DNA from 3 places in the Rahnella sp. ChDrAdgB13 genome. Region 2 is predicted to be linked to each of the others. Evidence: predicted binding sites of a transcription regulator. Region 2 holds the regulator's gene; each other region holds the start of a gene.

Region 1 (7,117 bases), on a different contig from region 2:
CAACACCAGCCGACACCTGGCTGAGTTCTGGATGGTTGAACCTGAAATTGCTTTTGCAACGCTGAACGATATCGCGTCACTGGCTGAAAACATGCTGAAGTATGTTTTCCAGGCCGTTCTGAACGAACGTTCAGACGATATGGCCTTTTTCGCAGAACGCGTAGACAAAGATGCTGTTGCACGCCTGGAGCGTTTTGTAACCTCCGATTTCGCGCAGGTGGATTACACCGATGCAGTAGAAATCCTAATGAATTGCGGTCAGAAATTCGAAAACCCGGTTTCATGGGGTGTGGATCTTTCATCCGAACACGAACGCTATCTTGCTGAGCAGCATTTTAAAGCGCCGGTCGTTGTGAAAAATTATCCTAAAGATATCAAATCTTTCTATATGCGCCTGAACGACGACGGCAAGACAGTCGCCGCGATGGATGTTCTGGCACCAGGCATTGGTGAGATTATCGGGGGTTCACAGCGTGAGGAACGTCTGGATGTTCTGGACGCCCGTATGGCTGAGATGGGTCTGAAACAGGAAGATTATTGGTGGTATCGCGATCTTCGTCGTTACGGCACCGTGCCACACTCTGGCTTCGGGTTAGGTTTTGAGCGTTTAGTTGCTTATGTGACCGGCGTCCAAAACGTGCGTGATGTGATCCCGTTCCCTCGCACACCACGTAATGCAACCTTCTAATTAAGTAACGTATTTTTATTTTACAAAATTGCCACAATTCAGAGGTCAGCTTAGCTGGCCTTTGTCATTTTTAAAGATAGATCCCTGTCACAAAGTTCCGTAAAATACACATTTTGAAATACATTTTTTCTAACTGAAACATATTTAGTAATTTAGTAGCATTTTCGCTATGGATTAAGCGAACCTCGGATGGAATAGTGCGTTCAGACACAGGAGACACCAAACTTTCATGAATAGTTCCGTAAAGAATTATTCACGGCAGTGGCAGGTGTCCGAATAAAACCAATGAGGGTAATAATAATGATGAAGCGCAACATTCTTGCAGTGGTAATCCCAGCTCTGTTAGTTGCTGGTGCAGCTAATGCAGCAGAGATCTATAACAAAGACGGCAACAAACTGGACCTGTACGGTAAAGTTGATGCACGTCACACCTTCTCTGACAACGCTGGCGATGACGGCGACCAGACTTATGTTCGTTTCGGCTTTAAAGGCGAAACTCAAATTACTGACCAACTGACCGGTTACGGCCAGTGGGAATACAACGTTCAGGCTAACCACGCAGAAAGCGCTGGCGACGAAGGCAACAAAACTCGTCTGGGCTTCGCAGGTCTGAAATTCGGTGATGCTGGTTCATTCGACTACGGTCGTAACTACGGCGTGATCTACGACGTAATGTCCTACACCGACCAATTGCCAATCTATGGCGATGACACCATGTACCAGAACAACGACAACTTCATGGTTGGTCGTGCAAATGGTCTGGCTACTTACCGTAACAGCAACTTCTTCGGTCTGGTTGATGGCCTGAGCTTCGCTGTACAGTACCAGGGTAAAAACGACGAAGGTCGTGACAGCCGTGGTGCAGTTGATTCCAATGGCGACGGCTGGGGTACTTCTGCAGCTTACGCAATCGGCAACTCTGGTGTTAGTATCACTGGTGCTTACTTCTCTTCTAACCGTACTACTCTGCAGAAAGAAGATGGTACTGGTGACAAAGCTGACGCATACGCATTCGGCGCTAAATACGATGCTAACAACCTGTACCTGGCAACCTTCTACGGTGAATCACGCAACACCACCGATTACGGTAACCCAGACGCGATTGCTAACAAAACTCAGAACTTCGAAGTTGTAGCTCAATACCAGTTCGATTTCGGTCTGCGCCCGTCTATCGCATACCTGCAGTCTAAAGGTAAGAACCTGAATGGTTTCACCAACAACGGTTCTACCTACGCTGGCGGCGATGCTGACCTGGTTAAATACGTAGAAGTTGGTACTTACTACTACTTCAACAAAAACATGTCTACCTACGTTGACTACAAAATCAACCTGCTGGATGACAACAGCTACACCAAAGCAGCCGGTCGCAGCACAGACGACATCGTTGGTGTTGGTCTGCAATACCAGTTCTAATATCGCTTAACGATGCGCTTTCGGGCGCATCAAAGTGGATATCAAGGCAGGGCTTCGGCTCTGCCTTTTGCTTTTTTAGCATTTGCCTGAAAAGAGCTTTGCCACCCTATCTCATAAATTATTTTAATCTCGTACGTGTTCTCACAACTCTGCTTTCTTTTTACCGCAAACGGTTGGCAAATAAGGTCTCCGGCGTTACCCTGATGCCCTCTTTCGCAATATCAGGCTATGGAAGTTTCCAACATGTTTGAAAAAATCACTGCAGCACCTGCCGACCCGATTCTGGGTCTTTCCGATCTTTTCCGCGCGGACGACCGCTCAAATAAAATCAATCTGGGGATTGGTGTTTATAAAGATGAAACCGGTAAAACACCGGTTCTGGCCAGTGTGAAGAAAGCTGAACAATTCCTGTTGGAAAATGAAACGACAAAAACCTATCTGAGCATTGACGGGTTACCTGATTTTGCACGCTGTACGCAGGAATTGCTGTTTGGCAAAAACAACGCTGTGATTGCCGACAAACGTGCCCGCACCGCACAAACTCCGGGCGGAACCGGCGCATTACGTATTGCAGCCGATTTTATCGCCACCCAGACCAGCGCAAGACGCGTTTGGGTCAGCAATCCAAGCTGGCCAAACCATAAAGGCGTTTTCTCTGCTTCCGGTCTGGAAGTAGCAGAATACAATTATTACGACGCCGCGAATCACAGCCTCGATTTTGACGGCATGCTGAAAAGCCTGAGCAACGCACAAGCTGGCGACGTGGTGTTATTCCATGGTTGCTGCCACAACCCGACAGGCATTGATCCGACGGCTGAACAGTGGGCCCAACTGGCAGAATTGTCTGTCGCCAATGGCTGGTTGCCGCTGTTTGATTTCGCTTATCAGGGCTTTGCCAAAGGTCTGGAAGAAGACGCTGCCGGCTTGCGCCTGTTTGTGGCTAATCATAAAGAATTGCTGGTTGCGAGCTCTTACTCGAAAAACTTCGGGCTATACAATGAACGCGTGGGTGCCTGTACGCTGGTGGCGGCTGATGCTGAAACCGCAGACCGCGCATTCAGCCAGGTGAAATCCGTGATCCGTGCAAACTACTCTAACCCACCCGCTCACGGCGCCGCTGTTGTTGCCACTATTCTGGGTAACGAGGCACTCCGCACGCTGTGGGAGCAGGAACTGAGCGATATGCGTCAGCGTATTCACCGCATGCGTCAGCTGTTTGTCAGCACGTTGCAGGAAAAAGGCGCGCAGCAGGATTTCAGCTTCATTATCAATCAGAACGGGATGTTCTCATTCAGCGGCCTGACCAAAGATCAGGTGCTGCGTCTGCGTGATGAATTCGGCGTTTACGCAGTGAACTCTGGCCGTATCAACGTAGCCGGTATTACGCTCGAAAACATGGCACCGTTGTGTGAAGCCATTGTCGCCGTGCTGTAAGGATTCGGCGTTCTGAATTCCATTAAAAAGCCCGTCTGGAAACTGACGGGCTTTTTGTATTGGTATTCTGTTAGCCAAAACGTTTACCAGACCGGCATTTCATCCTGCAGGAAGGGGTTGGTTTTACGTTCATAGCCAAAATCGGACATTGGTCCATGACCCGGAATAAAGACGATATCATCACCCAACGGCAATAATTTTGTTTTGATTGAGTGAATCAGCGCCTGATGATCTCCACGCGGGAAGTCACTGCGCCCTACTCCGCCTTTAAAAATCACATCACCTGAAACTGCCAGGCGCGTTTTATCATTGATAAAAACAATGTGTCCCGGCGTATGTCCCGGGCAATGGAGCACAGAGAGTATTTCCTCGCCCACGCTCACGGTATCCCCTTCTTCCAGCCAGGTATCTGGCGTCAGCGGGTCACAATGATCAAGGCCGAACATCTGGCTTTGCGTTGGCAACGCATCGAGCAGGAACTGATCTTCCTTTTGTGGCCCAATGATCGGCACCTGATAATGGGCAGCCAGTTCAGCTGCGGCACCGACGTGGTCAAGATGGCCGTGTGTCAGCAAAATTTGCGTAACCAGCACACCTTTATCGGATACTTCGCGGATAATTTTTGCTGCTTCTCCGCCCGGATCGACAAGCGCGGCCTGATTCGTTTTTGTACACCAAATCAGTGAGCAATTCTGGCTGAACGCCGTGACAGTAATAAGATGGAATTTCATAGGGCTCCACAAAATGGCCTGTCCGTTTGGGCAGGCCATTAATTACGCACACTACCAGGTTCGTGCTGGTCCGGTATCAATGTGCACAAAGTTACTTCGTGGATAATATCCTACACCACCCATCCGCATTTTTAATGCTGCTTTGCGGATATTGCTCAGTTCGATGCCCTGAATATGGAAATCCATGGCCTGCCCGAGCGTGTGGTAACTGTGTTTTGCTACGCCGCTCCCCGGTTCACGCATACTGTTATTGGTCGCCAGAGAACGGTAGCCGGAAATTAACTGAACCGGTTTATTCGTTCCGCCGAGCATAACCTGCAAACGATAGAGGTGGTCGAAAAGCGCGGGATCGATGCTTTTTATTTTTTCCGCACGATAGTCCCTGAACAGATGATTCAACCGGGCCAACTCATCCTTGTTATAACGCTTTCCATCGAAAAACTCAGTTTTGAGGGTTTCGCCGGTATTCAGATTGTTAACCACTAAAATACGCGGACGAGGTGTGGAAAGAGTGGCGAATGCACGACCCGGAAGCAATGCAATCCCCATAGCGGCACTGCCTAATGCCAGCCATTTACGGCGATGTTTGTCGATTTCATTCATGAACAGTTTACTATCCGGTAAGAGAGTCAAAAATAAGCCCCATTCGGAACCGTTTTGAACCTTAACCGCCAAATTTCTGCGAGTCAAGGGACCCTGCAAAGCAAAACGAGCGTGCCAGTGGCTCACGCTCGTTGTCAGGCCAAGTATTCAGACCTTTATCAGATTAGTTTTACTGCATTTATTGGAGCAATATTTCCGCCTGAGGCAAAATTTGTGCACCTGATCTCACAGTCGCATCGTAATTGTAAATATCTGTACGGAATTGCGGCTTACCGTCGTCAGCCACCCAGGCCGTCAGATAGAACAGTTTTACCGGTATGTGATGACGGATCGCTACATACGTCGTATTACCGCCCTGAAGCGCTGAAGAAATTCGGGTATCGTTCCAGCCCGCATCTTGCAACAACATATTGGCCAGTTCCGACGCTTTGTTTACACGCACGCACCCTGAACTCAGCGCACGAATGTCTTTGCTGAACAGGTTGTGGTTAGGCGTATCATGCAGATAAATAGCATCTGAACTCGGCATATTGAATTTATACCGGCCAAGGGAATTGCTCGCGCCTGGTGCCTGACGGATGCGATACGGGAAATGACTTGGCGAAACCATCGCCCAGTCAATCATCGACGGATCAATCACTTCCGCATCATTGCTCCAGCCGGACAACACCTGATAACCGTGCTGCTGGAAGTACGATGGGTTGTTCATGGCCTTAGGCACAATGTCTTCACGCACTAAGGTCGTCGGCACGTTCCATGGCGGGTTGACCACGACATTATTCAGCGCGCTGCTCATTAAAGGCGTTTTGCGGCTCGGACGCCCGACAATGACCCGCGAGGATAAAACTTCGCTGCCGTTGAGATAATATGTGAGCTGGTAGTTAGGAATATTCACCATAATGCCCGTATTCACATTGCCCGGAAGAATACGTAAACGTTGAATGTTTAGAGCCAGCAATGTGGCGCGCAATTGCGGAGATGCATTCAGCCATTGGCGCGTGCGTCCGCCAATAATACCGTCAGCTTCTAACCCCTGCCATTTCTGGAAGCGCTTAACGGCTTCGACCAGATCCGGTGTGTACTGATTATTCGACACAGCAACCGGCGCGGCCGGAGCCGGTGTATCACCGGCCTGAACCGTCGGCAACACATCCTGAACCGAAGTCGCAGAAGGACTGACCGCCGGTGTCGCTGGCTGAGATTTATCGGCGGTCTCATCGACAGACAAATCGTCATTCGACGCACTTCCCGGTACATTAGGCGCAATAGTTTCATCGGTCGGTTTCGGCGATTTAGCCTCTTCCGGTGACGCCACCATCATCCCCGTCCGGGTCAGTATTTCACGCAGAGCAGGCACGTCATCGCTGATTTGGTCGGGACGTAAACTCGCAGCGCCAGTCATCACCGGCCACGGACGATTGTCTGTTAGCATCAGCTTCAGGGCATCGTGCATTTTAGCGTAATAAGGATGCTGTGGCGTCAGCGTTGACAGATACCGCGCCGTGTCACTTTGACGTACAGCCAGTTGCCACTGGTTAATCACCGTCAGCGGCGGCGTAGTCATTTTATATGGCACGTTGCTGTAAAGCCATTTGTCGCCATTGGCTTCGACGCTGCTGGTAAATTGCAAATACCCCAGCATCGCATCGGACAACACAACATCGCGCGCCATTCCCTTAACCTCAGGATCCGTCAGCCATTTAACCCACTGAGTAAACTGCGGCTGAATGCCTGAAATCGCCAGCTCAGCTAATTGCTGCTGGAAAATCTGGATGGATCCTCTGTCATTCCACATCGGCTGCATATGATTGGCAGCGTAAAGTGAGGACAAAGACGATAAATACAACGGACGAATGCCACGCGGCGCCAGTTCTGCCTGCAACTGACTCATGCTCTGAACGCTGGATAGCGTAGTTTTTCCTACCGGCATAGTGGGTACTGCGGCCCAGGTAGAAAACCATGGCGACAGACCGCTTGCCAGCAGACAGCTGGCGACTAAAAACCTGAGAGACCTTTGATTCATTAACATTTTCCCTTGCCTCCCGATAAATTGCCCAATTTGATCCCCAAAATTAAGCCAGCAGCTCTTAGATTAAGTATATAAAGAGAATTCTTTTTTTGCGTAGGAACTCAATGCAATAGAGTCCGTATCTCACGTAAAGACTCTAAGCCAGCCGTCAGCCGAAATAAAGACTTCATTGTGCACTTTCCATTCTGCGGCAAAGCATCAGCTCACTATTCAGCCAGG
Region 2 (7,117 bases):
GGGAAAGCGCAACCAGTGGCATGATGCTGGCAAAGGTTTTTTTAGCAACATCGGCAGAAAAGCGATCTACCACCAGCGCCTGCCAGGTGACGGCGGCGGCACAGACGCCGACAGCTTGCAGGAAACGCAGCGCCAGCAGGGCGCGGACATTCTCAACCCATAGCACGCCCAGACAACCGACGACAAAGAGCGCTAAGCCAATCAGCAATACCGGCTTGCGGCCAATCTTGTCGGACAACGGCCCCCACAACAGCTGACCGATGGCAAAGCCGCCAAGGAAAATACTCAGGCTGGCGCTGATCATGCCCGGGCTGGTCATCAGGCTGCTTTGCATCGCGCTGAAGGCCGGAAGGTACATATCGGTCGCTAAAAAGCCAAGCATGCTCAGCCCGGCAAGATAGAGCATAAATCCAAGTGAGGGTTTCATTATTGTCTCTTTAATTTATTTATTGCAGATGATTTGACGCGGAAATCGTATCGGATGCGGAGTTTAACGCTTTGATAACAGGCTTGTGAAACGCTAATATTTGCAATCTGCTATCAAAAATATTGAAGGCTAAACGATGTGGTCAGAATATGCACTTGAAGTGGTCGATGCCGTCGCCCGAACAGGCAGTTTTAGCGCTGCCGCGCAGGACTTGCACCGGGTTCCTTCTGCCATCAGCTACACCGTTCGCCAGCTTGAACAATGGCTGGCCGTTCCGTTGTTTGAACGCAGACATCGCGACGTTATTCTGACTCCTGCCGGTAAAGTTTTTGTCGACGAAGCGCGGGTTCTGACAAAAAAAATGATAGCGACCCGCCGCCAGTGTCAGCAGGTCGCCAATGGCTGGCGCGGAGAATTACGGGTGGCCGTTGACCGTATCGTTAAACCTGCGCGGACACGGCGGCTGGTGCTGGATTTCTATCGCCATTTCCCTGATACCGAACTCATCATTCATTCGGAAGTCTTTAACGGTGTCTGGGACGCGCTGGTCGACGGGCGGGCGGATGTCGCCATCGGCGCGACGCGGGCGATCCCCGTCGGTGGACGGTTCAATTTCCGCGATATGGGTTTTATGGACTGGCATTGTGTGGTTAGCGCGCAACATCCGCTGGCCCAGACGCAGGGAATACTGAGTGACGATCAGTTACGGCCTTATCCGGCGCTTTGCCTGGAAGATACATCGCGGACATTGCCGAAACGCGATACCTGGACGCTGGATAACCAGCGGCGGCTGGTGGTTCCCGACTGGACGTGTGCATTGGAATGTCTGAACGAAGGTTTATGTGTTGGCATGATGCCGGTTCACCGCGTGACACCCTGGATTGAACAGCAAAAATTACAGGTACTGTCGCTGGAAAATACCTTTCCGGACAGCCCGTGCTGCCTGACGTGGGATCAGAGCAATCCGTCGCCTTCGCTGGCCTGGCTGCTTGAATACATGGGAGACACGGAAACGATGAACCGGGAATGGTTGCGCGACTGAGAAAAAAACGCCTGCGGGACAGGCGTTTATTGAAAGTTAACGGCGGTAATCGCGGTACGGGCCGTCGGCTACGGAACGGCGCTCAACCAGTTTGGGATGCACTTCAATAGTCTGCGACTCTTCGCGTTTGCTGATAATTCTGTCCAGCAGCATGGTAAAGGCCATTTCGCCCAGACGTTCTTTTGGCTGATGAACTGTCGTCAGTGCCGGTGAGAAATAGCGCGCGTTACGCACGTTATCATAGCCAATCACGGAAATATCCTGCGGTACGCGCAGGCCCAGTTCATCGGCGGCACAGATTGCCCCCATCGCCATCACGTCACCGCCACAGAATACAGCCGTCGGGCGGTTTTTCTGCATCAGAATTTTGTGCATGGCCTGATAGCCCGATTCCGGCTCAAAGTCGCCCTGAACGACCCATTCTTCACGAAGAGGAATATTGGCTTCCGTCAGTGCTTTCACAAAGCCCTGGAAACGGCCGCCGCCGGTGTTTCGCGCCAGTTGCCCAGGGATCACGCCGATATCGCGATGACCGCGTTCAATCAGATAACGTCCGGCCATATAGCCGCCTTCAAACGCGTTATCGATAATGCTGTCGGTGAAATTCTTACGCGCTTCGCCCCAGTCCATCACAACCATCGGGATAGAGCGGTATTCTTCAAGCATATTCAGCAATTCGTCCGGATACTCCGCGCACATCACAAGTAAACCGTCGACGCGTTTTTGCGCCAGCATTTGCAGGTAGGCCTGTTGCTTCTCCAGATTATTGTGTGAGTTACACAAAATCAGCGTATAGCCTTTTGAGAAACAGCTGTTCTCCACGGCCTCAATCACTTCGGCGAAGTAGGGCGCTTCACTGGACGTTGCCAGCAGACCGATCGTTTTGGTGTTATTGACCTTCAGGCTGCGTGCCACAGCGCTGGGAGAATAGTGCAACTCTTTGATTGCAAGGAGAACCGCGGCTCGGGTTTCTTCGGCGACGAAACGGGTTTTATTGATGACGTGCGACACGGTTGTGGTGGAAACGCCAGCGCGCTTTGCGACATCTTTAATCGTTGCCATGTAAAAAATGACTCCTGTGCTCACGTGTTTCAGCACGTTAGCATTATGTTAATCGTTTGCTTGCGTGGATTTAACTGCTGACTTCGAAAAGGGCAGTGAAATCGTTGGGTGGATTCTTCAGAGTGAGGCGTGAAATGCTCTCGGGTGAAATCGACCGGCACACAGGCGTGGTAACCGACAATTTTCACTTATAATGCAGGAAAGTGGAAGTAAAATTGTCATGAACCTGGTGTCATTCAGCACAAGATTTTCAATGCGAATTATGAGAAAATGCGTTGGCACACATTCAGTGTGGCTATACGAACGCCACAATTTGATCCGTAAGGGGGTTTAATGGACAGCAACCTGAAATTTTCTTTGATCACTACGGTCTGCGCTTTGCTCGTGATTATTGCTTTCAGTTTCACCGCAGTGATGAACTGATTTGCGCGAAAGCCGCAATAAAAAGGGCGATTACCTATAACAGGAATCGCCCTTTTCAATTTTACGCAGTCACCCATTCCGCCGATACTCTTCCCTGCAGAAACTCTTCGTTAAATGCTATTCAATGGCTGATTAGCGAAACTTCAGACTTAACGAATTGTTTATTATCGGATCGTCTTAGGGGTCATTACCCGTCGTGCGCCTACATAATGATCTTGCCAGTAATCGTCACCCAGTGAGGTGATCTTAATGTCTTCGCCGGTGCGCGGTGACTGGATAAACTTCCCGTTTCCTACGTAAACACCGACATGGTCTGCGGCGCCGCGGTTATTAATCCGGAAGAAAACCAGATCGCCGGATTCTAATTCACCCCGTTTGACCGGGGCCGCATCGCGCAAGTGGTACATTTCATTCGCTGTGCGGGGCATTTTAATACGGATCAAATCTTTGTATGCGTAGTAAACCAGTCCGCTGCAATCGAAACCTGTATTCGGTGACGTTCCGCCCCAGCGGTAAGGTTTGCCGACCTGGTGCATCAGCTTGGTCATCGCGGTTTGTTGTGCGTGCTGATAACGTTTCTTGTGTGTTGCGCTGAGCGTTATCGGTTTACTGTCTTCTTCACGTAACTTTTTGCCTTTGCGGTGGCGGCCATACGCTTCTTTTTTACTGGCCTTTTCACTGCTGTTTTTAGCGAGAGAGCGGGTTTTCGTTTCCTTCCCTGCTTTCGCCTCGGCCCGGGTTGTCTTGAGTGTTTTTTCTTTTTTACTCTCGGCCCGCGTCTTTTTTACTGTTTTTTCAGAAGACGTCTTTCGCTTAACCAGTTCGGTACTTTTGACTTTCTTCTTCGAATTTTTTTCCTGAGTTTTAGGTTCTGAAACCGGCGCGACTTTGGTTTTCTTGCTGGTTTTCGCGGCTGCCGTTTTTCGCTTTCGGCGTTCTTCCGGCGTGACCTGGTTAACATGACTCTTTCGCTGGTCGGCAGCGACACGAGTCTGTGGCGACGCATGAGCCATATTCAGAAACAGCTGGGTAAAGAGCAGCACAAAAAGCGTGAACAGTAAGCGCATAGCTTCGTTACCATGAGTGGTAGGGTTAAACATCAGGGATGTCAGAGTATTGCCTAAAAGAACGAGACAAAACAGCACGAATTGCCTCGATTCTAGATCATATTGTGAGAAAAAGTTAATAGCTTTTTTTATGTCGAAATAACCGCCATTTTTAGTCAAAAAAATAACCACTTTTCATCATGTTATTATTTAAGTTAAAGAATGGGATTTTGCAAATCTGACATTATCGTGGAACGGCAAAAATGTTATTCTCGATGAATCTTTAAATATGTGAACCTGAACGCAAGCGCAAAAGATTGTTTAGCGAAATGCCAGTATTGAGAAAGACCCCACAAAAATTGGCGTTTTTATCTGGTGGCAGCCATCGTTACAATAGAAAGCATTGTGATTGCACACCGTCTCTGTGTGCTGCGCGTGAAGAGTAATGACCGTGACAGCCTGTACCGGCTTGAGGAAGCAAGAAATGACCACTCCAACGATTGAAAAAATTCAGAAGCAAGTTTCTGAAAACCCGATTCTGCTGTACATGAAAGGTTCTCCAAAACTGCCAAGCTGCGGTTTTTCAGCACAGGCTGTTCAGGCGCTGTCTGCGTGTGGCGAGCGTTTCGCTTACGTTGATATCCTGCAGAACCCGGATATCCGTGCTGAGATGCCAAAATTTGCTAACTGGCCAACGTTCCCGCAGCTGTGGGTTGATGGTGAGCTGGTTGGCGGTTGCGACATCGTGGTTGAGATGTTCCAGCGCGGTGAACTGCAACAGCTGATCAAAGAAACGGCTGAGAAATACAAATCCTCTGAAGAGTAATTCAGGGCGATTCAGAAATACCGTCAGCCTGACCCGGGGTTACCGGTAAAAAAAGAGCGACATTATGTCGCTCTTTTTATTTGTCATTTCGACTGCATGAAAGCCGCGAAAATTATTGCTGATTTTCTTCCGGTGCTTCTTCCACTTCGTTTTCATCCGCAGACAGTGCCAGCGGCCAGCCGCCGAGGCGTTTCCAGCGATTCACCAGCTCGCAAAACAGTTCTGCTGTGCGTTCAGTGTCGTACAGGGCGGAATGCGCCTGACTGCTGTCAAACACGATACCGGCGCTGATACAGGCCTTCGCCAGCACGGTTTGCCCGAGCACCAGCCCGCTTAACGCGGCGGTATCAAAGGTGGCAAACGGATGGAAAGGATTGCGTTTTAGCCCCGCACGTTCGGCGGCGGCCATCAGGAAACTGTGGTCAAAATTGGCGTTATGCGCCACGATAATCGCCCTGTTACAGTTCTGTTCTTTCATCCCTTTACGGATAACTTTGAAAATCTCGTGCAGCGCTTCGTATTCACTGACCGCACCACGCAACGGGTTGGTCGGATCAATACCGTTGAAAGCCAGCGCTTCCGGCACCAGCACCGAGCCTTCGAAAGGCTCAACGTGGAAGTGTACGGTTTCGTCGCTTTGCAGCCAGCCGTCCTCATCCATTTTCAGCGTGATCGCGGCAATTTCCAGCAGGGCATCAGTTTTGGCATTAAATCCGGCGGTTTCCACATCAATCACCACGGGATAAAAACCACGAAAACGACCTTTCAGGGCGTTAATGTCACTATTCTCGGCCATTAGCTTCTTAATCTTCATCGAATTCAGCGCGCATTATGACAAATTTTGTCACCCGTTACAGGGGCACGGAGAAATTGGCAATAAAAAAGGGCGCATCAGCGCCCCTGTCAGTGGTTAAGGCCATTATTGCAAAGGATTAATTTCCCAGACCCTGACCGGCATGTTTGGATTCGATCAATTCAATTTTGTAGCCATCAGGATCTTCCACGAACGCGATGATGGTTGAACCGCCTTTAACCGGGCCCGCTTCACGCGTCACTTTACCGCCCGCATTACGGATGTCTTCGCAAGTTTGCGCAACGTTATCTACGCCCAGCGCGATGTGACCATAGGCGGTACCGATGTCGTAGCTGTCTACGCCCCAGTTGTAGGTCAGCTCGATCACGGCGCCTTCACTTTCTTCGGTGTAACCCACGAAGGCCAGTGAATATTTGTACTCTGTATTTTCGCTGGTACGCAGCAGTCGCATGCCTAAAACGTCAGTATAAAAGCTGATTGAACGCGGCAGATCGCCGACGCGAAGCATGGTATGGAGTAAACGCATAATTTCCTCTTTATTCGCAGCATGATGATGATTATTTCAAGCCTAACTGATAGTGACCGGTTTGTCCGTAAAACGGCAATCAGTTGCTGAATGAGTGACCAAAAAAAGCGGCAACCGGAGGGCATCGGCTGCCGCAAAGAAGGTGTAAAAATTTATTATTGATTACAGCGTTGGGTAATCGGTATAGCCCTGAGCACCGCCGCCGTAGAAGGTTTCAGGTTTTGGTTCATTGAGTGGCGCATGTGATTTCAGGCGCTCGACCAGATCCGGGTTGGCGATGTAGCTGCGGCCAAACGCCACGGCATCGATGTAACCTTTTTCGATCAGCTCTTCGCCTTTTTCTGCGGTATACGCACCGGCACCGACAATCACGCCCTGATAATGCGCGCGGATCACTTCGCGGAATTCTGTGGTGTAAGGTTTGCCGCCCGCCCAGTCAGGTTCTGAAATGTGCAGGTAGGCCAGTTTACGTTTGTTAAGTTCATCCAGCAGATAGATTGCCGCTTCTTCCTGATCCTGACCGTTGTCGAGGCCGTTGAACGGGCCCATCGGGGAAATACGGATACCGACGCGATCAGCTCCGATGGCGTCAATGGCGGCGTCTACCACTTCGAGCGTCAGGCGCGTACGGTTTTCAATGCTGCCGCCGTACTGGTCTTCACGCAGGTTAGAGGCCGGAGACATGAACTGGTGCAACAGATAACCGTGCGCCGCGTGCAGTTCGATGTAATCGAAACCGGCTTCTGCTGAACAGGCTGCTGCGTGACGGAAATCATTCACAATGCCTGGGATTTCACTCAGCTCCAGCGCGCGCGGTGTCGGGCAATCGACGCGAATGGCGTGGCCTTGCTCATCACGCAGGCTGGTACGCGTATTAGGATTGACCGCTGAGGGCGCAACCGGCGTCTGGTTGTCAGGCTGAACGCTGTTGTGCGAAATGCGGCCGGTGTG
Region 3 (7,117 bases), on a different contig from region 2:
CGATTGACTGGCCACCGCAAAGGGTCAGGATTTTGATGTTCTGGGTAAAACGCGCCAGACGACGTAATTCTTTACTGACCTGATCGGCCAGTTCGCGCGTCGGACAAAGCACCAGCGCCTGCGCCACAAACTGTGAAACGGTGATGCTGTTCAGCAAACCAATGCCGAAAGCGGCTGTTTTACCACTGCCGGTTTTGGCTTTGGCGCGGACGTCCTGACCTTGCAGGATAGCGGGCAAAGAGGCTTCCTGAATCGGGGTCATTTCGGTGTAACCCAGTTCATTCAGGTTGGAAAGTTGCTCAGCGGGCAATGTCAGGACAGAAAAGGAATGCGTGCTCAAGGCGATAACTCTTTATGTGAGGCAAAAATCGGGGCAGCGGCAGAAGATCTGGCGCCATGGTTTGCTAAATGATAACAGAGACGCCCGCAGACTGCCTTAAACAGCAGAAAACCGGCTTAAAAAATCCTGTAAATCCCCTTCTGACATATGCAGGGAATTTTTCAAACACACTGCGCAATCGTTTTCGTCCCCGATAATTTCAGATATACTGCGGCCCGAAATTCTTACTTTCCTTCATCAAAGATCTGGGTACGAAGCTATGTTAACCATTGGTACTGCACTGCGCACCGGCGCCACCCGCGTCATGTTGTTAGGCTCTGGCGAGCTGGGTAAGGAAGTGGCGATCGAATGTCAGCGCCTGGGTCTGGAAGTGATCGCTGTCGATCGCTACGCGGATGCACCCGCCATGCAGGTCGCTCACCGCAGCCATGTTATTAACATGCTCGATGGCGATGCGCTGAAAGCCGTTATTGAAAACGAACGCCCTGATTTTATCGTGCCGGAAATTGAAGCTATTGCCACCAGCATGCTGGTCGAGCTGGAAAAACAGGGCCATAACGTGGTGCCGTGCGCCGAAGCGACGCGTCTGACCATGAACCGTGAAGGCATCCGTCGTCTGGCCGCGGAAACCCTGAAACTTCCGACATCGACGTATCAGTTTGCTGACGACGAAGCGACTTTCCGTCAGGCCGTAGACGCAATCGGTTACCCGTGCATCATCAAACCGGTGATGAGTTCATCCGGTAAAGGCCAGAGCCTCATCCGCAGCGCTGAGCAGTTACAAACAGCCTGGGATTATGCCCAGCAAGGTGGCCGTGCCGGTGGCGGACGCGTCATTGTTGAAGGTCTGGTGAAGTTTGATTTTGAAATTACGCTGCTGACTATCAGCGCCATTGACGGCATTCATTTCTGCGCGCCAATCGGGCACCGTCAGGAAGATGGCGATTACCGTGAATCCTGGCAGCCACAGCAAATGACCGAACTAGCATTGCAGCGCGCGAAAGATATCGCGGAAAAAGTGGTGAAGGCGCTGGGCGGCAAAGGGCTGTTTGGCGTTGAGCTGTTTGTCTGTGGCGATGAAGTGATTTTCAGCGAAGTGTCACCGCGTCCGCACGATACCGGAATGGTCACACTGATTTCTCAGGATCTGTCCGAGTTCGCCCTGCACGTTCGCGCATTCTTAGGTCTGCCGGTCGGGAAAATCCGCCAGTTCGGCCCGTCGGCTTCCGCGGTTATCCTGCCGGAACTGACCAGCAACAACGTTTCTTTCAGCGGGCTGGAAAACGCGCTGACGGGTTTCAATCAGATCCGTCTGTTCGGTAAACCGGAAATCAGCGGCAAACGCCGTCTGGGCGTGGCGCTGGCGATTGCCGAGAACGTTGAAGACGCGGTTGAGCAGGCGAAACAAGCCGCAGCGGCGGTCACCGTTAAAGGCTGATGCCTGAATAAAGATGAAAAAAAACCGGACTCCGCAAAGGGTCCGGTTTTTTATGCCTGATATGTGCTTATCAGAGCGGAAATTTACTCGTCTTCGTCATCAAAGATAACGGTCACGCGATCGCCTTTGTGCGTTTCACGGATTTCTTCCGCAACGGTTGCAATGGCTTCGCCGCTGCTCATTCCGGTTTCCATTAACTGGCGGATACGATCGGCGGCCTGTTCTTGTTCGGAATGTGATAATGAAGGCATACCTGTCAGCATGGGAGATTCCTGTTGTACGTTAAATCGGCCCGCAGGCTGCGGGGTTGCACAGTATACGCCTTATTGCTGCAAATCGCCTGTGCTGCTTTCAGGCAGCCGAATCTATGTTAGGATCGGCGCTATAATACGTTTTAATTGCGCCCGGAAGCTCTTACCTGCCATGCAATCCACCCGTTCCGTAAATTTTCATACTTTGCCTTATCATCCCGATGCGCTGTCCGAACAATTTTCTGCGCTCTCAGCTTTGCCGTGGGCCATGCTTTTGCATTCCGGCTCTGCGCAGCATCAGCATAACCGCTTTGATATTCTGGTGGCGGATCCGCTGATCACACTGACGACGCGCGGTGAGATCACGCAGGTTGAGCAAAACGGTGAAGTGACGTCACGGAAAGACGATCCGTTTGCCCTGCTGGAGGAATACCTATCGGCATCCGGTTTGCAGGCGGAAAGCTCGCCTGATTTTCCGTTTCTGGGCGGCGCGCTCGGGTTGTTTGGCTATGATTTAGGACGGCGTATTGAGGCACTGCCCGACACGGCAGAACAGGACATCGCCCTGCCGGATATGGCGGTGGGTATTTATGACTGGGCGCTGATCGCCGATCACCATCTGCAACGTGTGATGCTGATTTGCCACCATGACGTTTCCGTCCGCCTGCACTGGCTGGCGCAACAGAAGGCCACCGCCGCGCAACCTTTCCGGCTGAAAGCGCCGTGGCAGTCCAACATGAGCCGCGGGGCATACGGTGAAAAATTCCGCCAGATTCAGGAATACATTCACAGTGGTGATTGCTATCAGATTAACCTCGCGCAGCGATTTTCGACACACTATTCCGGCGACGAGTGGCAGGCATTTTTGCAGCTGAATAGTGCAAATCGAGCCCCCTTCTCGGCGTTTCTGCGTTTAGCTGAAAATACGGTGATCAGTCTGTCGCCTGAACGCTTCATCTGGCTGAAAGACCATCAGATCCAGACGCGCCCGATTAAAGGGACGTTGCCGCGCAGCGAGGATCCCGCAGAAGATGTGCGTCAGGCTGAGCGTCTGGCGGCATCGGAAAAAGATCGTGCGGAAAATCTGATGATCGTCGATTTATTGCGAAATGACATTGGCCGCGTTGCCACGCCGGGCAGCGTGCGCGTTCCCGAATTATTCAAAGTCGAGCCTTTCCCTGCGGTTCATCATCTTGTAAGTACCATCACCGCAGAACTGCCGGAAGCGTGCCACGCCAGTGCGTTGCTGCGCGCCTGTTTTCCTGGCGGCTCAATTACCGGTGCACCGAAAGTCCGCGCAATGGAAATCATCGAAGAGCTTGAGCCACAGCGACGCAACGGTTACTGCGGCAGCATTGCATACATCAGTTGCTGCGGCACGATGGACAGTAATATCACCATCCGCACGCTGCTGACGGCGAAAGGGAAAATTTACTGCTGGGCAGGCGGCGGGATTGTGGCCGACAGCCAGGAACAGGCAGAATATCAGGAAACGTTCGATAAAATTGCCCGCATACTGCCTCAGTTAGGAGACGTTCAGCCGTGACTTTGCTGGAACAACACGCACCCGTGCAGACTTTTTCCCCCGCGGTGGAAGATTTCATCCTGCGTTTTCAGTTGCAGCAACCGCGTATGCCTGCCCCCGCATTGCGCGGAACCCGTCACGCCGCCGTCTTAATTCCGATTATCTGCCGGAAAGAGCCGACAATCTTACTGACGCGCCGTTCCGATCAGCTGCGCAAACACCCCGGTCAGGTCGCCTTTCCCGGCGGCGCAGCCGATGCAACGGATACCTCAATTATTGCCACCGCGCTGCGGGAAGCTCAGGAAGAAGTCGCCATTGAGCCGGAACAGGTACACGTTTTAGGCACGCTTTCACCGCAGGACAGCAGCAGCGGTTTCCAGGTGACGCCGGTTGTCGGGCTGTTGCCGGTCGATGTTACGTTCCATCCGGCTGAGGATGAAGTCGCCGAGCTGTTTGAAATGCCCTTGCAGGAAGCGTTTGATCTTGCCCGCTATCACACTCTGGATATTCATCGCAGAGGCATCCATCACCGGGTGTATTTATCCTGGTATCAGCAGCAATTTGTCTGGGGACTCACGGCGGCGATCATCCGCCAGCTCGCCCGGCAGGTTGAAGCCTGAGCCCGCTGATTACATTCCGATCACACTTTTGCATCAAATAAGTTTATTTCATGCGAAAAATGAAACTTTTGCCCCTCAGGCCTTTTAAACTATAGATTGAGCCACAAGTTGAGTTGTGGCTGTCAGGGATCCCGTTCCCTGCCGTAATTCATTACAGGAGTATTCGACGTGATTAGCGTTTTCGACATGTTCAAGGTCGGGATTGGCCCTTCCAGTTCCCATACTTTGGGCCCGATGAAAGCCGGGAAACAGTTCGCTGATGACCTGCTCGAAAAGGGCATGATGCCTGCCGTTACGCGTGTCGCCGTGGACGTTTTTGGTTCCCTGTCTCTCACAGGCAAGGGCCACCACACAGATATCGCCATTATTTTAGGTCTGGCGGGTAACCAGCCAGATACCGTCGACATCGACGGCATTCCCCATTTTATTCGCGACGTTGAGCAGCGTCAGCGCCTGCCGCTGGGTGAAACTCAGCATGAAGTCGATTTCCCCCGTGACACCGGCATGGTGTTTCGCGGTGAGAATTTACCGCGCCATGAAAATGCGATGCAAATTCATGCCTTTGCGGGCGACAAAATGATTTACAGCAAAACCTACTACTCCGTCGGTGGGGGTTTTATTGTCGATGACGAGCATTTCGGTCAGCCGGTGCTTGATGAAGTGACGGTCCCTTACAGCTTCAATTCCGCCAGCGAAATGCTGGCCAAATGCAAGGAAACCGGCCTTTCGTTGTCAGGTTTGATGATGAAAAATGAGCTCGCCCAGCACAGCAAACAGGACATCGAACAGTATTTCGAGAAAATCTGGCACACCATGCAGGCCTGTATCGACCGTGGCCTGAATACGGAAGGCGTTCTGCCTGGCCCGCTTCGCGTTCCGCGTCGAGCGTCTGCCTTGCGCAGAATGCTGGTGTCCAACGATAAACTGTCTAATGACCCGATGAACGTGATCGACTGGGTGAACATGTTTGCCCTGGCCGTGAACGAAGAAAATGCGGCCGGCGGGCGTGTGGTGACGGCGCCGACGAACGGCGCCTGCGGGATTGTTCCGGCGGTGCTGGCGTATTATGACCAGTTTATTCAGTCAGTCAGCCCGGATATTTACCTGCGTTATTTCCTGACCTCCGGCGCGATTGGCATTCTTTACAAGATGAATGCGTCGATTTCGGGTGCGGAAGTCGGCTGTCAGGGCGAAGTCGGCGTGGCCTGTTCTATGGCCGCGGCGGGCCTGACAGAACTGCTGGGCGGCAGCCCGGAGCAGGTGTGCGTGGCAGCGGAAATTGGCATGGAACACAATCTGGGCTTAACCTGCGACCCGGTTGCCGGGCAGGTTCAGGTTCCGTGCATCGAACGTAACGCGATTGCTTCCGTAAAAGCCATCAACGCCGCACGCATGGCCTTGCGCCGGACCAGTGAGCCACGCGTTTCGCTGGATAAAGTGATCGAGACCATGTACGAAACGGGCAAAGATATGAACTCGAAGTACCGCGAAACGTCCCGCGGCGGTTTAGCCATTAAGGTTCAGTGCGACTAATCATTTGCAGGATTTTTCGTCTCCAGGCGGCTGGCGGGTTGCATCATTTTTGGCCCGCTTGCCGCAGGAAATACCACTCCGGTGGGAGCCGGTAGCAATAAAACCTTCGCTAACAACAACCTGTTGTATTATCAATACATAATGGTAGTGACACTTGCATTATACCCTGCAGGTACGGCATGCTGATTTCCGCCTGATTTTCCCGTTCAGAGAACCTCTCTATACACTGAAGATACATGCAAAAAATGTACAGAAAAACATACGTGACAACGTCACCGATACGGATTTTCTTTGATTTTTGCCGGGAAAATTAGGGAGTTTTCCATAACTCAGGGAGAGCGTCCGGCGATTTACAGCTACTATCAATAATAACAACACGGCTGTTACGCATCGGTAAACCTTTAATAATAATAATTTTGAGCCTGCATTTAACACGGGATAAAAGGATTAGAACGATGCTGTTCTCCCAGACCGGTCTTGCGAAGTATCGTTACTATCGCATTGCGCTTGCCTGCGCAATGGGGATATGTACATTGCTTCTGACTCTTGGCATTCGCATTTACGAACAAGCTCAGGTCATCGCAGAAGATCAACAACGCGTGGCTATCCACACCGTTGAAAAATTGGAGAAATTACTTGAACCTGCGTCACCCGCAGGAAGAGCGATTCCTATCGACCAGACGCTAAGCTGCAACGCGCTGCAACCGGTCATGCAACAAACTGTCGCCCGTATGCAAACGCTGCGATCCATCAGCCTGGTCAGTAATGGCACCATCATCTGTTCGAGCCTGATCGGGGCTTTAGATCTTAATTTCAACAAAACACTGCCTAATCTGGCACAGGGTAAAACTCAGCTAGATCTGCGTGCGTCAAAATGGAGCAAGGTGGATGCGCCGACGCTGGTTCTCTGGCAACCGACCACGCCGGATAATCTCAACGGCGAGCTGTTTGTTTATAACATCGGTGTCCTTTCGAACTTTCTGCTTGAGCCGCAACCCCCCTACGCCAGCCACATCGTATTAAATGTCGGAAGACAAAATCTCGAATACGGCAGTGACGAGATTGTGGAAAGCAGTCACCTCCCGCAGCCAGCATTGCTGAGCGTCAGTTCTGATAAATACGATTTTTCCGTATCGCTTTATGGCGAAGAAGCCAGCGATTTAGCCTGGAGTGAACTGTTATCTCATCTGCCCCTTTCTGTATTAATCAGCCTGCTGACCGCCACCGCGGTTTATCTGCTTTCCGGCAGCCGGATCAGTCTGGCTTATCCGATCAGTCACGGGATTTCGCACCGCGAATTTAAGGTCTACTGCCAGCCCATCATTAACAGTACCGATGGCCGCTGTATCGGCGTAGAAACCCTGATGCGCTGGAAAAATCGCCGTCAGGAATGGGTGTCGCCCGATGTCT

The links. The regulator PurR, encoded in region 2, represses purine synthesis genes. The targets are predictions, from matches to a motif close to CANGCAAACGTTTGCNTG.
Region 1: a site for PurR is predicted at 2,264-2,281, ahead of J8X26_RS08135 (amino acid aminotransferase). Genes of this name have one in related genera too.
Region 3: a site for PurR is predicted at 4,298-4,315, ahead of J8X26_RS16815 (L-serine ammonia-lyase). Genes of this name have one in related genera too.

The regions. Positions count from the first base shown of each region.
Region 1 covers NZ_JAEMGT010000023.1:113,897-121,013, forward strand. The annotation lists gene asnS (asparagine--tRNA ligase) at 1-688, shown strand, start outside; gene ompC (porin OmpC) at 989-2,101, shown strand; gene J8X26_RS08135 (amino acid aminotransferase) at 2,345-3,535, shown strand; gene J8X26_RS08140 (MBL fold metallo-hydrolase) at 3,619-4,266, opposite strand; gene J8X26_RS08145 (YcbK family protein) at 4,318-4,869, opposite strand; gene ldtD (L,D-transpeptidase) at 5,048-6,898, opposite strand.
Region 2 covers NZ_JAEMGT010000054.1:4,992-12,108, forward strand. The annotation lists gene punC (purine nucleoside transporter PunC) at 1-427, opposite strand, end outside; gene punR (DNA-binding transcriptional activator PunR) at 564-1,469, shown strand; gene purR (HTH-type transcriptional repressor PurR) at 1,506-2,531, opposite strand; gene J8X26_RS28050 (YnhF family membrane protein) at 2,865-2,954, shown strand; gene J8X26_RS15195 (C40 family peptidase) at 3,119-4,021, opposite strand; gene J8X26_RS15200 (Grx4 family monothiol glutaredoxin) at 4,485-4,826, shown strand; gene rnt (ribonuclease T) at 4,939-5,622, opposite strand; gene gloA (lactoylglutathione lyase) at 5,759-6,166, opposite strand; gene J8X26_RS15215 (alkene reductase) at 6,329-7,117, opposite strand, start outside.
Region 3 covers NZ_JAEMGT010000065.1:1,776-8,892, reverse strand. The annotation lists gene dbpA (ATP-dependent RNA helicase DbpA) at 1-340, opposite strand, end outside; gene purT (formate-dependent phosphoribosylglycinamide formyltransferase) at 600-1,778, shown strand; gene J8X26_RS16830 (YoaH family protein) at 1,862-2,041, opposite strand; gene pabB (aminodeoxychorismate synthase component 1) at 2,202-3,575, shown strand; gene J8X26_RS16820 (CoA pyrophosphatase) at 3,572-4,174, shown strand; gene J8X26_RS16815 (L-serine ammonia-lyase) at 4,343-5,707, shown strand; gene J8X26_RS16810 (EAL domain-containing protein) at 6,163-7,117, shown strand, end outside.